2 regions of the Angustibacter speluncae genome follow, and region 2 is predicted to be linked to the other one. Evidence: riboswitches for the same ligand, from Rfam matches in the RefSeq annotation. Region 2 holds a riboswitch; the other holds the start of a gene.
What was found. A riboswitch is a leader RNA that binds a small molecule or an ion and turns the genes downstream of it on or off. The one in region 2 is predicted to bind S-adenosylmethionine.

Region 1: another riboswitch for S-adenosylmethionine. It lies ahead of ACYVKY_RS07610 (cysteine dioxygenase); the one in region 2 lies ahead of ACYVKY_RS05940 (aminotransferase class V-fold PLP-dependent enzyme).

Annotation. Positions count from the first base shown of each region.
Region 1 covers NZ_BAAHAF010000064.1:3,507-10,067, reverse strand. The annotation lists gene ACYVKY_RS07630 (FAD-binding domain-containing protein) at 1-989, opposite strand, end outside; tRNA gene ACYVKY_RS07625 (tRNA-Ser) at 1,057-1,144, opposite strand; gene ACYVKY_RS07620 (hypothetical protein) at 1,191-1,661, opposite strand; gene ACYVKY_RS07615 (hypothetical protein) at 1,837-2,514, shown strand; SAM riboswitch class I at 2,568-2,659, shown strand; gene ACYVKY_RS07610 (cysteine dioxygenase) at 2,889-3,389, shown strand; gene ACYVKY_RS07605 (rhodanese-like domain-containing protein) at 3,386-3,793, shown strand; gene ACYVKY_RS07600 (PAC2 family protein) at 3,948-4,871, shown strand; partial or broken gene ACYVKY_RS07595 (class I SAM-dependent methyltransferase) at 4,897-5,466, shown strand; gene epsC (serine O-acetyltransferase) at 5,552-6,148, opposite strand; gene cysK (PLP-dependent cysteine synthase family protein) at 6,151-6,561, opposite strand, start outside.
Region 2 covers NZ_BAAHAF010000053.1:41,302-47,862, reverse strand. The annotation lists gene ACYVKY_RS05955 (sensor histidine kinase) at 1-520, opposite strand, end outside; gene ACYVKY_RS05950 (P-loop NTPase family protein) at 662-1,573, shown strand; gene ACYVKY_RS05945 (ABC transporter permease) at 1,570-2,391, shown strand; SAM riboswitch class IV at 2,498-2,611, shown strand; gene ACYVKY_RS05940 (aminotransferase class V-fold PLP-dependent enzyme) at 2,641-3,993, shown strand; gene ACYVKY_RS05935 (response regulator) at 4,010-4,702, opposite strand; gene ACYVKY_RS05930 (sensor histidine kinase) at 4,699-5,922, opposite strand; gene ACYVKY_RS05925 (ABC transporter ATP-binding protein) at 6,046-6,561, shown strand, end outside.

The DNA.
Region 1 (6,561 bases), on a different contig from region 2:
AGCGTCTCGGCGAGGAACACCAGCCGCTTGCCGGACAGCCGCAGCCGGGCGAGCAGCGGCTCGTCGAGGACGAACACGGCGGGCAGGTCGGGGTGCGCGACCAGCGCGGGGTCGTCGGTGCCGAGCGACTCGGCGGTCAACCAGACCGCCTCCGGCTGCCCCACCACCTCGGGACGGGTCGGACCCGCATCGGTCGGGCCGCCGCCCAGGCGCGGCGACACCTCGGCGGGCGCTCCGCGCGAGGCCTGCGGCCAGTGCTCGATCGGGCAGGCCGACGCCAAGGGGCACGAGCGGCACAGCTGGGGCGCCCGCTTCTCGACCTGCCAGCGGCTGAACCCGTACGGCTTGCCGGTGGCGCTGCCCGCGGTCCACTGCCAGCCCAGCAGGTTCGCGGCGGGCGAGCCGTCGAGCAGGTGCCGGTACATCTCCTCGGCGCCCTCGAGCAGGTGCCCGCCCGCGCGCACCACGTGCTGGGACGCCAGCCACATCCGCGCCTGGTTCACGACCCACCCGCGCTCGTGCAGCTCGTCGGTGCTCGCCCGCACGCACGCCATGTCCTGCCGCCACGGCTCGCCCTCCCAGCGCCGGACGGGCACGGGCGGCGCGTACCGCAGCGGACGGCGCAGGTCGCGCCCGAGCCGGGCGTAGACGTGCCGTGCGTACTCCTGCCACAGCAGCTCGTCGCGGAACCTCGCCCGGTCGCGGGGCGGTGCGTCGGCCACGGCCTCCCAGACGGTCGGCAGCTGCAGCAGGCCGTGCCGGACGTAGGGCGACAGCCCGGTGGCCCCGCGGGCGCGCTCGGGCAGCACGGTGCTGCGGCGGCGCGCGTAGCCGGTGACGTCGAGGGCGGCGAGCGCGGCGTCGGCCGCTGCCTGCCCGCCGCGCACCGGCGAGGCGGTCGGGTCGTCGCAGGTCAGGTGCCCCAGGTGCTCGCGCACCCAGGCGACCACGTCCTCGCGGTCGGACGGGATCGCGGGCAGCGTCGGCACCCCGCCATCGTCCGTCGCCCTCGGGCGCCCGGCCACTCGCGGACCTGTGCCGTCGCACCCCGACCGGCGGAGGGCGTGGGATTCGAACCCACGAGACGGGGGTACCGCCTAGCGGTTTTCAAGACCGCCGCGCTCGGCCACTACGCGAGCCCTCCTGGAGGGCCAGTCTCGCAGAGCGGCGCGCGGCCGGGGACCGCGTCGTCAGCAGCCGCCGTCGCCGGGGACGCCGGTGTCCCACCGCACCGTGACGGACAGGTCGCCCTGCTCGCCCCAGCCGACGACGGTCACGTCCTGCACGCCGGTGACCCCGGCGAGGTCGACGGCGTACCGGTCGCCCACCGCGGTGACGGTGCGGCCCACCACGCAGCCGGTGCCGACGGGCTCGCTGGTCGCGGTGAACGACCAGTCCTCGAGCGGGAAGCCGAACGGCATCGCCGGGCCGGCGCCGAGCTGCGGCGGCTCGGCCGGCGGCGCACCGTCGGCGCAGGCGCCCGGTCCGTCGGGGTCGGAGAAGCACCACGACCACGGCACGACGTCGACCCCGCCGGAGGCGGCCTGCACGGCCAGGACGGGCGGGTGGGCGGCATCGACCCGCACCCCGTCCGCGCAGCCGGCCAGCGCGCCGAGCCCCAGCAGGGCCACGGCCGCGGCCCGGGTGCCGACCGACCTCACGCACGACCTCCGACGAACCAGCACGACCTCGACCACCCCGACGTGCCGCGCACGACGGGTCGAAGGCGGACAAAGACCCTCACGCACCGTCACCGTCGGTGACGGAGGGTGAGCCGCCCGGGTGGAAGCGCACCCCCGATGGGCAAGTCTGCGGGCAGCCGACCGAAACTCCAGGGTGCTCACCCGTCCGGCCCACCCGCGCGCCCGCGCGGGTCTGCTCCTGCTCGCGACGCTGCTGTCGCTCGGGGCCTGGACGACCCCCGCGTCGGCCGCGGAGCCGGTCGCACCGGTGGAGCCCCCGAGCGCGCCGGCGCCGTCCGATGCCCCGGTGGTCGTCGCGCCCGCCGAGGCCGCACCGGTGCCCGTCACGAGCCCGGTCGCGGCGGTGGTGCAGCCGGACGGGCCGCGCTGGGAGGTCATGGGGGCCCGCGCGACCGCCACCCTGCGCTCCCTCGGCGTCGACGCCGCGACCTACGGCTACCGCGTCGACTTCGCGCCCGGACGCGGCGGCCTGCGCGGCATCACCTACCCGGACCAGCGGCTCATCGTGGTCTACGTGCGCGACTCGCACGACGACTACGACGTGCTGCGCACGCTCGCCCACGAGATCGGGCACGCCGTGTCCGAGACCTGCCTCGACGGCGGCGAGCGCCGCGCGTACCAGCGCGAGCGCGGCCTCGGGACGAGCTGGTACCCGTCGACGCTGTCGGCGTTCTCCGGCACCGAGGACCACGCGGAGGTGTTCGCGTACGCGACCCTCGGCGGCACCCGCGACTTCCGCGGCTACTCCGCGGCGGCCCCCGGGGCGGACCTGCTCGCCTCGCTGCGCGCGCAGCACCTGCTCGGCTGCTGACCAGCATCTGGGACGCGGTTGCCGCGATCCGGGACGCGGACGCACGCTGGTCGTGCCCATCCAGAGCGGCCGAGAGACCTGGCTCGTCGACGTCGCAGCAACCCGCCCACCCGGGTGAGGGTGCTACCGCCAGGACCGATGGAGGTCCACCACCATGAGCACCACCTCGCGACCCACCACGCTGCACCTCTCGACCGACGCGCGCTGTAGCGGCGCGAGCTGTCGTCGCGCCTGTCGCTGACCTGCTCGCCCGCCGCCCCTGCGGCGACCCCCTCGCCCCGCACGGCATCCCTGCGCCGCGCCCCCGCGGCCGGCGCAGACGCGTCCCCAGAACTCGCGCACCCGACGAGGTGCGCTGCCCGAGAGGTCTTCTCGTGTCCACGCTCACCACGCACGCCCCCACGCTCACCCACCCGCACCAGCAGGTCGACCTGGCCCGCCTGGTCGCCGACATCGCCGCCAGCCCCGCGCTGTGGCGCCCCGCCGTCCGGTTCGACGGACGCGAGCGCTGCTGGACCCGGCTCGACGCCCCGCCCGGCGTCGACGTCTGGGTGCTGACCTGGCTGACGTTCCAGGGCACCGACCTGCACGACCACGGCCGCTCCGGCGCGGCGTTCACCGTCGTGCAGGGCGCGCTGCACGAGATCCGTCCCGACTCGACCGGACGGCTGCGTCCGCGCAAGTTCACGCCGGGCGTCGTCGCCACCGTCGAGCCGGGCCAGGTGCACGACGTGCGCAACGAGCTGGCCGAGCCGGCGGTCAGCATCCACGCGTACTCCCCCTCGCTCACCGAGATGACCTACTACTCGTGGGCGGGCGGCCGGATCACCCCGGAGCGCACGGTGCGCACCGACGAGCCGGAGCAGGACCGGTGAGCGCGCAGCCCGTGGCGCCGCTGGCGCCGATCGACCTGCTCCTCGGCGAGGCCCGCAGCGGCCTCGACCGGCTCACCCCCGCCGAGGCGCGCGCCGCCCAGCGGGCGGGCGCGCTGCTCGTCGACATCCGCCCGGCCGCCCAGCGCGCCGCCGAGGGGCTCGTCCCGGGCGCCCTGGTGATCGAGCGGAACGTCCTGGAGTGGCGGCTCGACCCGGTGGGCGACGCCCGCATCCTCGACGCGCCCGACTACGACGACGTGGTGGTCGTGCTCTGCTCGCAGGGCTACGCGTCCAGCCTCGCCGCCGCCTCGCTGCAGGCCATCGGGCTGCGCCGCGCCACCGACGTGGTCGGCGGCTTCCTGGCCTGGCGCGAGGCCGGCCTCCCCGTCTCCCCCGGACCCTGAGCGCACCACGGTCCCGGGGGCGCCGACCGGCTGGGCACCGGTCGACGCACCGCGCCCGGGCCGGGACGCCCGCTGCGTCCCGGCCCGGGCGCGAGGTCGCGGAATCCTCCTCGCCCCGCCGACGTTGAGCAGGCAGAACGAGACGAGGAGACCCATGCTCGACCCCACCACGCTCTACGACCTCGACACCGACGCCGTCATCGACACCGCGGCGCACCCGCGTCCCGCGCTGGTGCACGCCCTGCACGGGTTCGTCGACGCCGGCGGCGCGTCCCGGCTCGTCGTCCAGCACCTGCTCTCCGAGCTCGAGACCCGCGAGGTCGCCCGCTTCGACGTCGACCAGCTGGTCGACTACCGCAGTCGCCGACCGCGGATGGTGTTCCGGCAGGACCGGTTCACCGACGTCGAGCAGCACCACCTCGTGGTGCACGCCGTCCGCGACGAGCAGGGCCGCGAGTTCTACCTCCTCGACGGCCCCGAGCCCGACCTGCAGTGGGAGCGGTTCACCAGCGCCGTGATCGGCCTGGCCGACCGGCTCGGTGTCGGCCTCGTCGTCGGCGTCCACGGCATCCCGTGGGCCGCGCCGCACACCCGTCCGGTCGGGATCACCGCCCACGCCAGCGACCGCGAGCTGATCGCCGGGCGCCCGCGCTGGGTCGGCGACGTCGAGGTGCCCGGTCACGTCGGGGCGCTGCTCGAGCTGCGGCTGGCGCAGGCCGGCCGCCAGGCCGTCGGTTACACCGCGCACGTGCCGCACTACCTCGCCGAGGCGGAGTTCCCGCCCGCGGCGGTCGCGCTGGTCGACGCGCTCGCCTCGAGCGCCGGCCTCGACCTGCCCACCGACGCGCTGCGGGCCTCGGGCGTGCAGGTGCTGCAGCAGGTCGACGCCCAGGTGGCCGACTCGCCGCAGACGCTGCAGGCGGTCGAGGGGCTCGAGCGCACGTACGACGCCGTGGTCGCCGGTCGCACCCTGGCGGGCCCGGGTCTGCTCGCGCCGACGCTCCCGGACGACGAGCTGCCGGGCGGCGACGAGATCGCCGCCGAGGTCGAGGACTTCCTCAAGCACCTCGGGGACTGACCCCGCCCGGCCGTAGGGTCGGCGGGTGCCTGACGACGGTGTGCCCGACGACTGGGTCGCCGCCGCCCGCCGCTCCTACGACGTCGTGGCCGTCGACTACGACCGGCTGCTCGAGGGCGCCTTCGACCGGCTGCCGCTCGAGAAGGCCCTGCTCGCCGCCTTCGTCGAGCTGGTCGGCCCGGGCACGACCGTCGTCGAGACCGGTTGCGGCACGGGCGAGGTGACGCGGCGGCTCCACCGGCTCGGGCTGCGCGTGGTGGCCACCGACCTGGCGCCGGGCATGCTCCGCGTCGCCCGCCGCCGCGACCCCGCCGCCGCCCTCGCCGCCGCGGCGCTGCACGCCCTCCCGCTCGCCGACGCGTCCGTCGACGGCGCGGTCTGCTGGTACGTGCTGCAGCACGTGCCGGACGAGGCGGTCGACGCCGCGCTCGCCGAGCTGCACCGCGTCGTCCGTCCAGGCGGACGGGTGCTCCTCGGGTTCCACTCCGGTGACGGCTCGCACCTGAAGACCGAGGGCTACGGCGGGCACCCGATGCGGGTGCACGTGCACCGCCGGACGGCCGCCCGGGTGGCGGACCGCCTGCGACGCAACGGCTTCGAGATCTCGTCGACCACCGAGACGGCACCTCCGCCGGGCAGCCCGAGCGGGGGGCGCCGTCGTGCTCGCGACCCGGTAGGGGTCAGATCCAGATCGCGGGGTCGACCAGGTCGAGCTCGTCGGTGTCAGCCCGCGTCGCCGCGGGCACGTCGCGCACGCGACCGGGGACCCCGACGACCACGGCACCCGCCGGCACGTCCTTGACCACGACCGCGTTCGCGCCGATCTGCGCCTCGTCGCCGACGACCACCGGCCCGAGCACCCGGGCGCCCGCGCCGATGACGACGCGGTCGCCCACGGTGGGGTGCCGCTTGGTGCGCGCCATCGACCGGCCGCCGAGCGTGACGCCGTGGTAGAGCATCACGTCGTCGCCGACCTCGCTGGTCTCGCCGATGACGACACCCATGCCGTGGTCGATGAAGAACCGCCGGCCGAGCCGGGCACCGGGGTGGATCTCCACCCCGGTGACCGCGCGCGAGAGGTGCGCGAGCAGCCTCGCGGGCAGCCGGCCGCCCGGTGTGCCCCACCAGCGGTGGGCGACCCGGTGCAGCCACACGGCGTGCAGACCCGGTGTCGTCAGGGCGATCTCGAGGCTGCTGCCCGACGCCGGGTCGCGGCGGCGGGCGGTCGCGAGGTCCTCCGCCAGCCGCGCCCGGGCGCGGACGAGCAGGTCGCCCAAGGTCAGTCCATCAGGTCGCTGTAGAGGATCGTGGACAGGTAGCGCTCGCCGAACGACGGGATGATGACGACGACGGTCTTGCCGGCGTTCTCCTCGCGCTGGGCCACCTTGACGGCCGCCGCCAGAGCGGCGCCGGACGAGATGCCGACCAGCAGGCCCTCCTCGGCGGCGGCGCGGCGGGCCCACTGCACCGAGGTGTCGGCGTTGACGTCGATGACCTCGTCGTAGACCTCGCGGTCGAGGATGTCGGGCACGAAGTTGGCGCCGATGCCCTGGATCTTGTGCGGGCCGGGCTGGCCGCCGTTGAGGATCGGGGACTCCTCCGGCTCGACCGCCACGATCTGCACGCCGGGCTTGCGCTCCTTGAGCACCTGGCCGACACCGGTGATGGTGCCGCCCGTGCCGATGCCCGC
Region 2 (6,561 bases):
GGTTGCTGCGCATCGCCTGCTCCGACTCGGCCCGTTCGGCCCGCTCGCGCAGGCTCACCAGCAGCGCGCGGCGGCTGCCGATGTAGGCGCCGCCCGCGACGGCGAACCCGTACATGGGGCTCGCGAGCAGCACGCCCCCGAGCGGGTCGATCATGATGAACGTCGACGACACGACGCTGCCCGCCCAAGCGCCGAAGGCCACGACGACGAGCCAGCGGTCGCGACGCTGGATCGCCAGCGCGAACAGGGCGAGCCACGCCGCGGCGTAGGTGAAGGCCAGCAGGCAGCCCACGGCCGCGATCGCGGCGATCGGCAGCGCCCAGGTGCGGCGGCGCACGAGCAGCAGGGTGAGCGCGGCGTTGCCGAGGGCGGCGGCGACCCCGGGCACCGTGCCGCCGACCGAGCCGGCGTAGCCGGTGATCAGCCCCGCGCCCACCAGCCCGAGGACGACGTACGCCGTCGTCGACAGCGGGCCCGAGCTGCGTGTCCACAGGGCGCGGGCGCGGTCGGTGAGCGTCACCGCAGCAGCGTAGGCACCGCGGCCGCCGCCGGTCGTCCACCGCACGTCGGTCCGACCGGCGCGCGGGCACCGACTTTCGTCTGCCCGGGAGCAGACCGCGGACCGACGCGCGGGGCCGGGTGCGCGCAGCAGGCTCGTCGCATGATCTCGATCGAGCGCCTGACCAAGCGCTACGGCCGCACCCTCGCCGTCGACGACGTGAGCTTCGCGTGCGCACCGGGCACGGTCACCGGCTTCCTCGGCCCGAACGGGGCGGGCAAGTCCACCACGCTGCGGGTGCTCGCCGGCCTGACCCGGGCGACGTCCGGGCGGGCGACGGTCGGCGGGGCGGCGTTCCGCGAGCTGCGCAACCCCGGCCGCGTGGTCGGCACCGTGCTCGACGCCACCGCCCACCACCCCGGCCGCACCGGCCGCGAGACGCTGATGCTGGCCGCCATCGCCACCGGGGTCCCCACGTCGCGGGTCGGCGAGATGCTCGACCGCGTCGGGCTGCACGCCGCCGCCGGCCGCCGGGTCGGCGACTACTCGCTGGGGATGCGGCAGCGGCTCGGGATCGCCCAGGCGCTGATCGGCGACCCGCACGTCCTGGTGCTCGACGAGCCGGCCAACGGCCTCGACCCCGAGGGCATCCGCTGGATGCGCGGGCTGCTGCGCGGCTTCGCCGACGCGGGCGGCACGGTGCTGCTGTCGAGCCACCTGCTGGCCGAGGTGCAGGCGACCGTCGACCGGCTCGTCGTCGTCGCGGGCGGCCGGGTGGTCGCCGACGGCGCGCTCGACGAGGTGCTCCGTCCGCCGTCCGGCGTGCTGGTGCGCGGTCTCGACCACGACGCGCTCGTCGCGGCGCTGGTCGCGGGCGGGCTCGGGGTCTCGCCGCACGGCGACCTCGCCCGGGTCGAGGCCGACGCCGAGCAGGTGGGACGCGTGGCGCTCGCCGCCGGCCAGGCCGTGCTCGAGCTGCGGGCCGACGACACCCGGCTCGAGGAGCTGTTCCTCGACCTCACCTCGGCGTCCACTCCGCTCCCGGCGCGGGCACGGGTGGCGGTGGCGGCGTGACCGGTCCGCCCGAGACGCTCGAGTTCCTCGAGGTCGAGCCCGGTCTGCGGCCCCTCGCGCGCGCCATGGCGGTGCGGGGACCGTCCTGGTGGACGGTGCTGCGGCTCGAGCTGCGCAAGGCGGTCGACACCCGCGCGAGCCGCGCCGTGCTGCTGGCGGTGCTGCTGCTCGCCGTCGGCGCGCTCGCCTACGAGCTCACCGACGCCCGGTCCGCGGCGGCCGCCGACCCGGGCGCGGTGTCGTTCCCGGCGTACCTCGCCCGCGCGTTCGACGGGGTCGCGCTGCTGCTGCCCGTGGTCGGGGTGCTGGCGACCACCAGCGAGTGGACGCAGCGCACCGCGCTGTCGACGTTCACGCTGGTGCCCCGGCGCGGGCGGGTGCTGGCGGCCGAGGTCGTCGCGGCGCTGCTCGTGGCTCTGGCGGCCTCGCTCGTCACCGCGGTCCTCGCGGTCGGCGGTGCCGTCCTGGGTGCGTGGTGGGCGGGGGTGCCCGCCTCCTTCGACGGTGCGACCGACGCCGTCCTCGGCGAGCTCACCACGACGCTGCTGCTGACGCTCACCGCCGCCGGGCTGGGGGCGCTGCTCGGCGCCACGGTGCCCGCGCTCGTCGCGTTCCTCGTGCTCCCGCTCGCGGTCGCGCTGGCCGCGCCGCGGGTGCTGGGCGAGGCCGCGCCGTGGGTCGACCTGCACGGCGCACTCGTCGACCTGGCGGCGCGCTCGGGGACGTCGTGGCCGCAGGTGGGGACGGCAGTGGCGCTCTGGGTGGCGCTGCCGCTCGCGGCGGGCGCCGTGCGCTCCCTGCGGCGGGAGGTCTCCTGACCACCTGACCGCGGGATCGGGGGGAGCCCCGGCGACGGGTCCGGATCGTGGGACGTCACGTCCGCGCGCTGGACACGTCGCCGGGGCTCGGTCATCGTGGACGCCAGGTCAAGAGCGCCAGCGACAAGCCCCGGCTCGCTGGCCGGCAACCCTCCTCCGCGGTGGGGTGCCCCGGGTGACGACCAGGCCGTGGCCCGACCGGGTCCGGCAAGTGCGGACCCGTTGCGGTCCCGGACCCGAGGACCAGCGATGACCACCACCCCCCTCGCCCAGCGCTCCTTCGTCGCACCGCTGCTGCCCGTCGTGGGCGCCGCCACCGACGTCCCGCTCGCCACCGGCGGCACCGCCGCCTACGCCAACCTCGACTACGCGGCCAGCGCCCCCGCGCTCGTCGCGGTGCAGGAGCGGGTCGAGCAGGCCCTGCCCTACTACTCGTCCGTGCACCGCGGCGCCGGCTGGCTGTCGCAGGTGAGCACCCGCGCGTACGAGGCCTCCCGCCGCCGCATCGGCCGCTTCCTCGGTGCCCGCGACGACGACGTCGTCGTGCTCACCCGCAACACCACCGACGCGCTCAACCTGCTCGCCACCGCGGTGCCGACCGGTGCCGGCGACGTGCTCGTGCTCGAGATCGAGCACCACGCGAACCTGCTGCCGTGGCTGCGGCTGCCGCACCGGGTGCTCGCCCCGTCCGGCACGCTCGAGCGCACCCTCGACGCGGTCGAGGACGCGCTGCGGGCGCACCCCACCGCGCTGCTCGCCGTCACCGGCGCCTCGAACGTCACCGGCGAGGAGCTGCCGGTCGCGCGGCTGGCCGCCCTCGCCCACACCTACGGTGCGCGCATCGTGGTCGACGCCGCCCAGCTCGCCCCGCACCGCCGGGTCGACCTCGAGGGCTCCGACCTCGACTACGTGGCGCTCTCGGGCCACAAGCTCTACGCGCCGTACGGCGCCGGCGTCCTCGTCGGCCGACGCGACTGGCTCGACGCGGCCGAGCCGTACCTGGCCGGCGGCGGCGCGGTCCACGAGGTCGCGCTGGCCGAGGTGCGCTGGGCGCCGGCTCCCGCGCGGCACGAGGCGGGGACGCCGAACGTCCTGGGTGCGGTCGCGCTCGCGGCTGCGTGCGACGCGGTCGCCACGCTGCCCGAGGGTGCGCTCGAGGTGCACGAGGAGACGCTGCGCTCCCGCCTGGTCGAGGGGCTCGTGCAGGTCGACGGCGTTCGCGTGCAGCGCATCTGGGACGACACCCCGTCGACGATCGGCGTGGTGACGTTCACCGTCGCCGGCTACGACGCCGGTCTGGTCGCCGCGGTGCTGAGCGCCGAGCACGGCGTCGGCGTGCGCGACGGCAAGTTCTGCGCGCACCCGCTGCTGGCGCGGCTCGGTCTCGACGACGGCGCCGTCCGGGCGAGCATCGGGGTGGGCACCTGCTCCGACGACGTCGACCGGTTGCTGGCCGGCGTGCGCGCCCTGGTCGCCGACGGCCCGCGGCTCGCGTACGAGCTCGTCGAGGGCCGGTGGGCGCCGGTCGGCGACCCCCGCGCGCTGCCCGCGTGGCTCGACGACGAGGGCCACGGCTCGGCGTCGCCCTGTCAGAGCGCCTGAGCCGCAACGGCTCTCGTCAGTCCGCACCCGCTGCCGGCTCGGGGGGCAGCGTGTGCGCGGCGATCGCGAGCTGGGTGCGGTTGGTCAGCCCGAGCCGGGTGAGCATCGCGGACACGTCGGCCTTGACGGTGCCGCTCGAGACGTAGAGCTCGGCGGCGATCTCGGCGTTGGTGAGGCCGCGCGCGACCGAGCGGGCCACCAGCAGCTCGCGCTCGGACAGCGCGGAGGCTTCGAGGGCCGGCTCGGGAACCGTTGCCGCAGAACCGGTCCCGACGTGCGCGACCAGAGCGCGCAGCGCGCTCGGGCTGAAGGCGGGCTCGCCGCTCGCGGCCGCGCGGACCGCGTCGACGATCCGGTCGGGCGGGGAGTGCTTCAGCAGGAAGCCGACCGCCCCCGCCCGCACGGCCTCGAGCACGCTCGCGTCGGACTCGAACGTCGTGAGCACGATCGCGGCCGGCCGCTCGTGCGGTTCCACCTGCGCGAGCCGGCGAATCGCCTCGATGCCGTCGACGACGGGCATCCGCACGTCGACGAGCAGCACGTCCGGCCGGTGCGCGCGGACGAGGTCGGGCACCTGCTCGCCGTCCCCGGCCTCGCCGACCACCTCCACGCCCTCGGCGCCCGCCAGCAGCAGCCGCAGGGCGCGGCGCACGAGCGGGTCGTCGTCGACGAGGGCGACCGAGACCGGTCCGGTGGCAACGGGTGTCACGTCCGCCACGGCAGCTCGACCTCCAGCGTGAACTCGCCGTCGTGCGCGCCGGTGCGCAGCGTGCCGCCGTCGAGCCGCACCCGCTCGCGCAGCCCCGCGATGCCGGTACCCGCGCCCGGTATGGCGTCGGCGCCGAGCAGCTCTGCGCCCGCGACGCCCAGCGGGAGCGGGTTGCGCACGACCGCGACCACGCGGCGTCCGGGCTCGACCTCGACGCGCACGTCGACCTCGGCGCCGGGGGCGTGCTTGCGCGCGTTCGTCAGCCCCTCCTGCACCGCGCGGTAGACGGTGCGGTGCGCCTGGCGGCGCAGGTCGGCCAGCGGGGAGGGGTCGTCGGGCAGGTGCAGCCGCACGCGCTGGCCCGACCGCCGCGCCTCGGCGACCAGCCGGGGCAGGTCGGCCACCTCGGGCTGCGGCCGGGCGGTGCCGAGCGCGTCGTCGTCGGTGGAGCCGTCCGGGTCGTCGCGCAGCACCGTGAGCACCTCGGCCAGCTCCTCGAGCGCGCGGTGCGCGCTGTCGCGGACCACCTCCGCGCTCTCGTGCAGCTCCGCGTCGTCCGGACGCTGACCGCCTGCGCGGGTGCGGTACTCGAGCGCGCCGGCGTGCACCGACAGCAGCGACAGCCGGTGCGCGAGCACGTCGTGCATCTCCCGCGCGATCCGCGCGCGCTCGGCGCCCCGCACCGTCTCGAGCCGCGACTCGTACTCCCGCCGGTCGCGCTCGGCCGACTCGACCAGCCCGACGATGACCTGCCGCCGCGACCGCACGGCGGCGCCGCTGGTGACCACGACCGCGTAGAGCAGCACCAGCACCAGCGTCCAGGCGACGAAGCCGTCGGGCACGATCGGGAACAGCAGGTAGTAGGGGACCGCGACGACCAGGTGCGCCGCCGCCACGGCCAGCGCGACGCGCAGCGGCCGCAGCGTCGCCACCGTCCACACCGACACCAGGGTGGGCACCATCGCCGACAGGAACAGCCCGCCCACGACGCCGAGGACGAGGGCGACCTGCACCGGGTGGGTGCGCCGCCACCGCAGCGCCACCACGGCGAGCAGCCCGCCGACGAGGTCGACCGGCTTCCACCAGGCCGGGATGACGCTCCACGCCTCGTCCTGGCCGAAGGCGCTCAGGCACCAGCCGCCGACCAGCGCGAGCACCAGCACGACGTCGCGCACCCGCACCCGGCGGGTGCGCACCGCCTGCTCCTGCTGCCGGTGCACGCCACGACCCTACGGCTGCGGTCCACCGCGTCCCGGCGCCCGGAGGGCGGTCTGGTCGTCCGGCGGCCGGGTCTGGACGATCGGCGCGGGACGCGGACGGGCCGCGCGGCGCAGGCTGGTGGCATGACGACGAGCACCCGTCCCGACCTGCCGCCCACGGGGGCCGGCCCCGCAGCGCCCGCGCTCGAGCTGGTCGACCTCACCAAGGACTTCGGCGGCAACGTCGCCGTCGACCACGTCGACCTCGGCGTGCCCACCGGGTCGTTCACCGGGCTGGTCGGCCCGAACGGCGCCGGCAAGACGACCGCGCTGTCGATGGCGACGGGGCTGCTGCGTCCGACGTCCGGCACCGCCCGGGTGCTCGGCACCGACGTCTGGGCCGACCCGGTGCGCGCCAAGGCCTCGCTGGGGGTGCTGCCCGACGGGCTGGCGCTGCCGGAGCGCCTCACCGGCGCCGAGCTGCTCGGCTACTGGGGACGGCTGCGCGGGCTCCCGCTCGAGACGATCCGCTCGCGCACCGTCGAGCTGCTCCGGGTGCTCGAGATGACCGAGGCCGAGGAGGACGGCCTGGTGGTGATGGAGTACTCGACCGGCATGCGCAAGAAGATCGGGCTGGCGACCGCGCTGCTGCACGCGCCG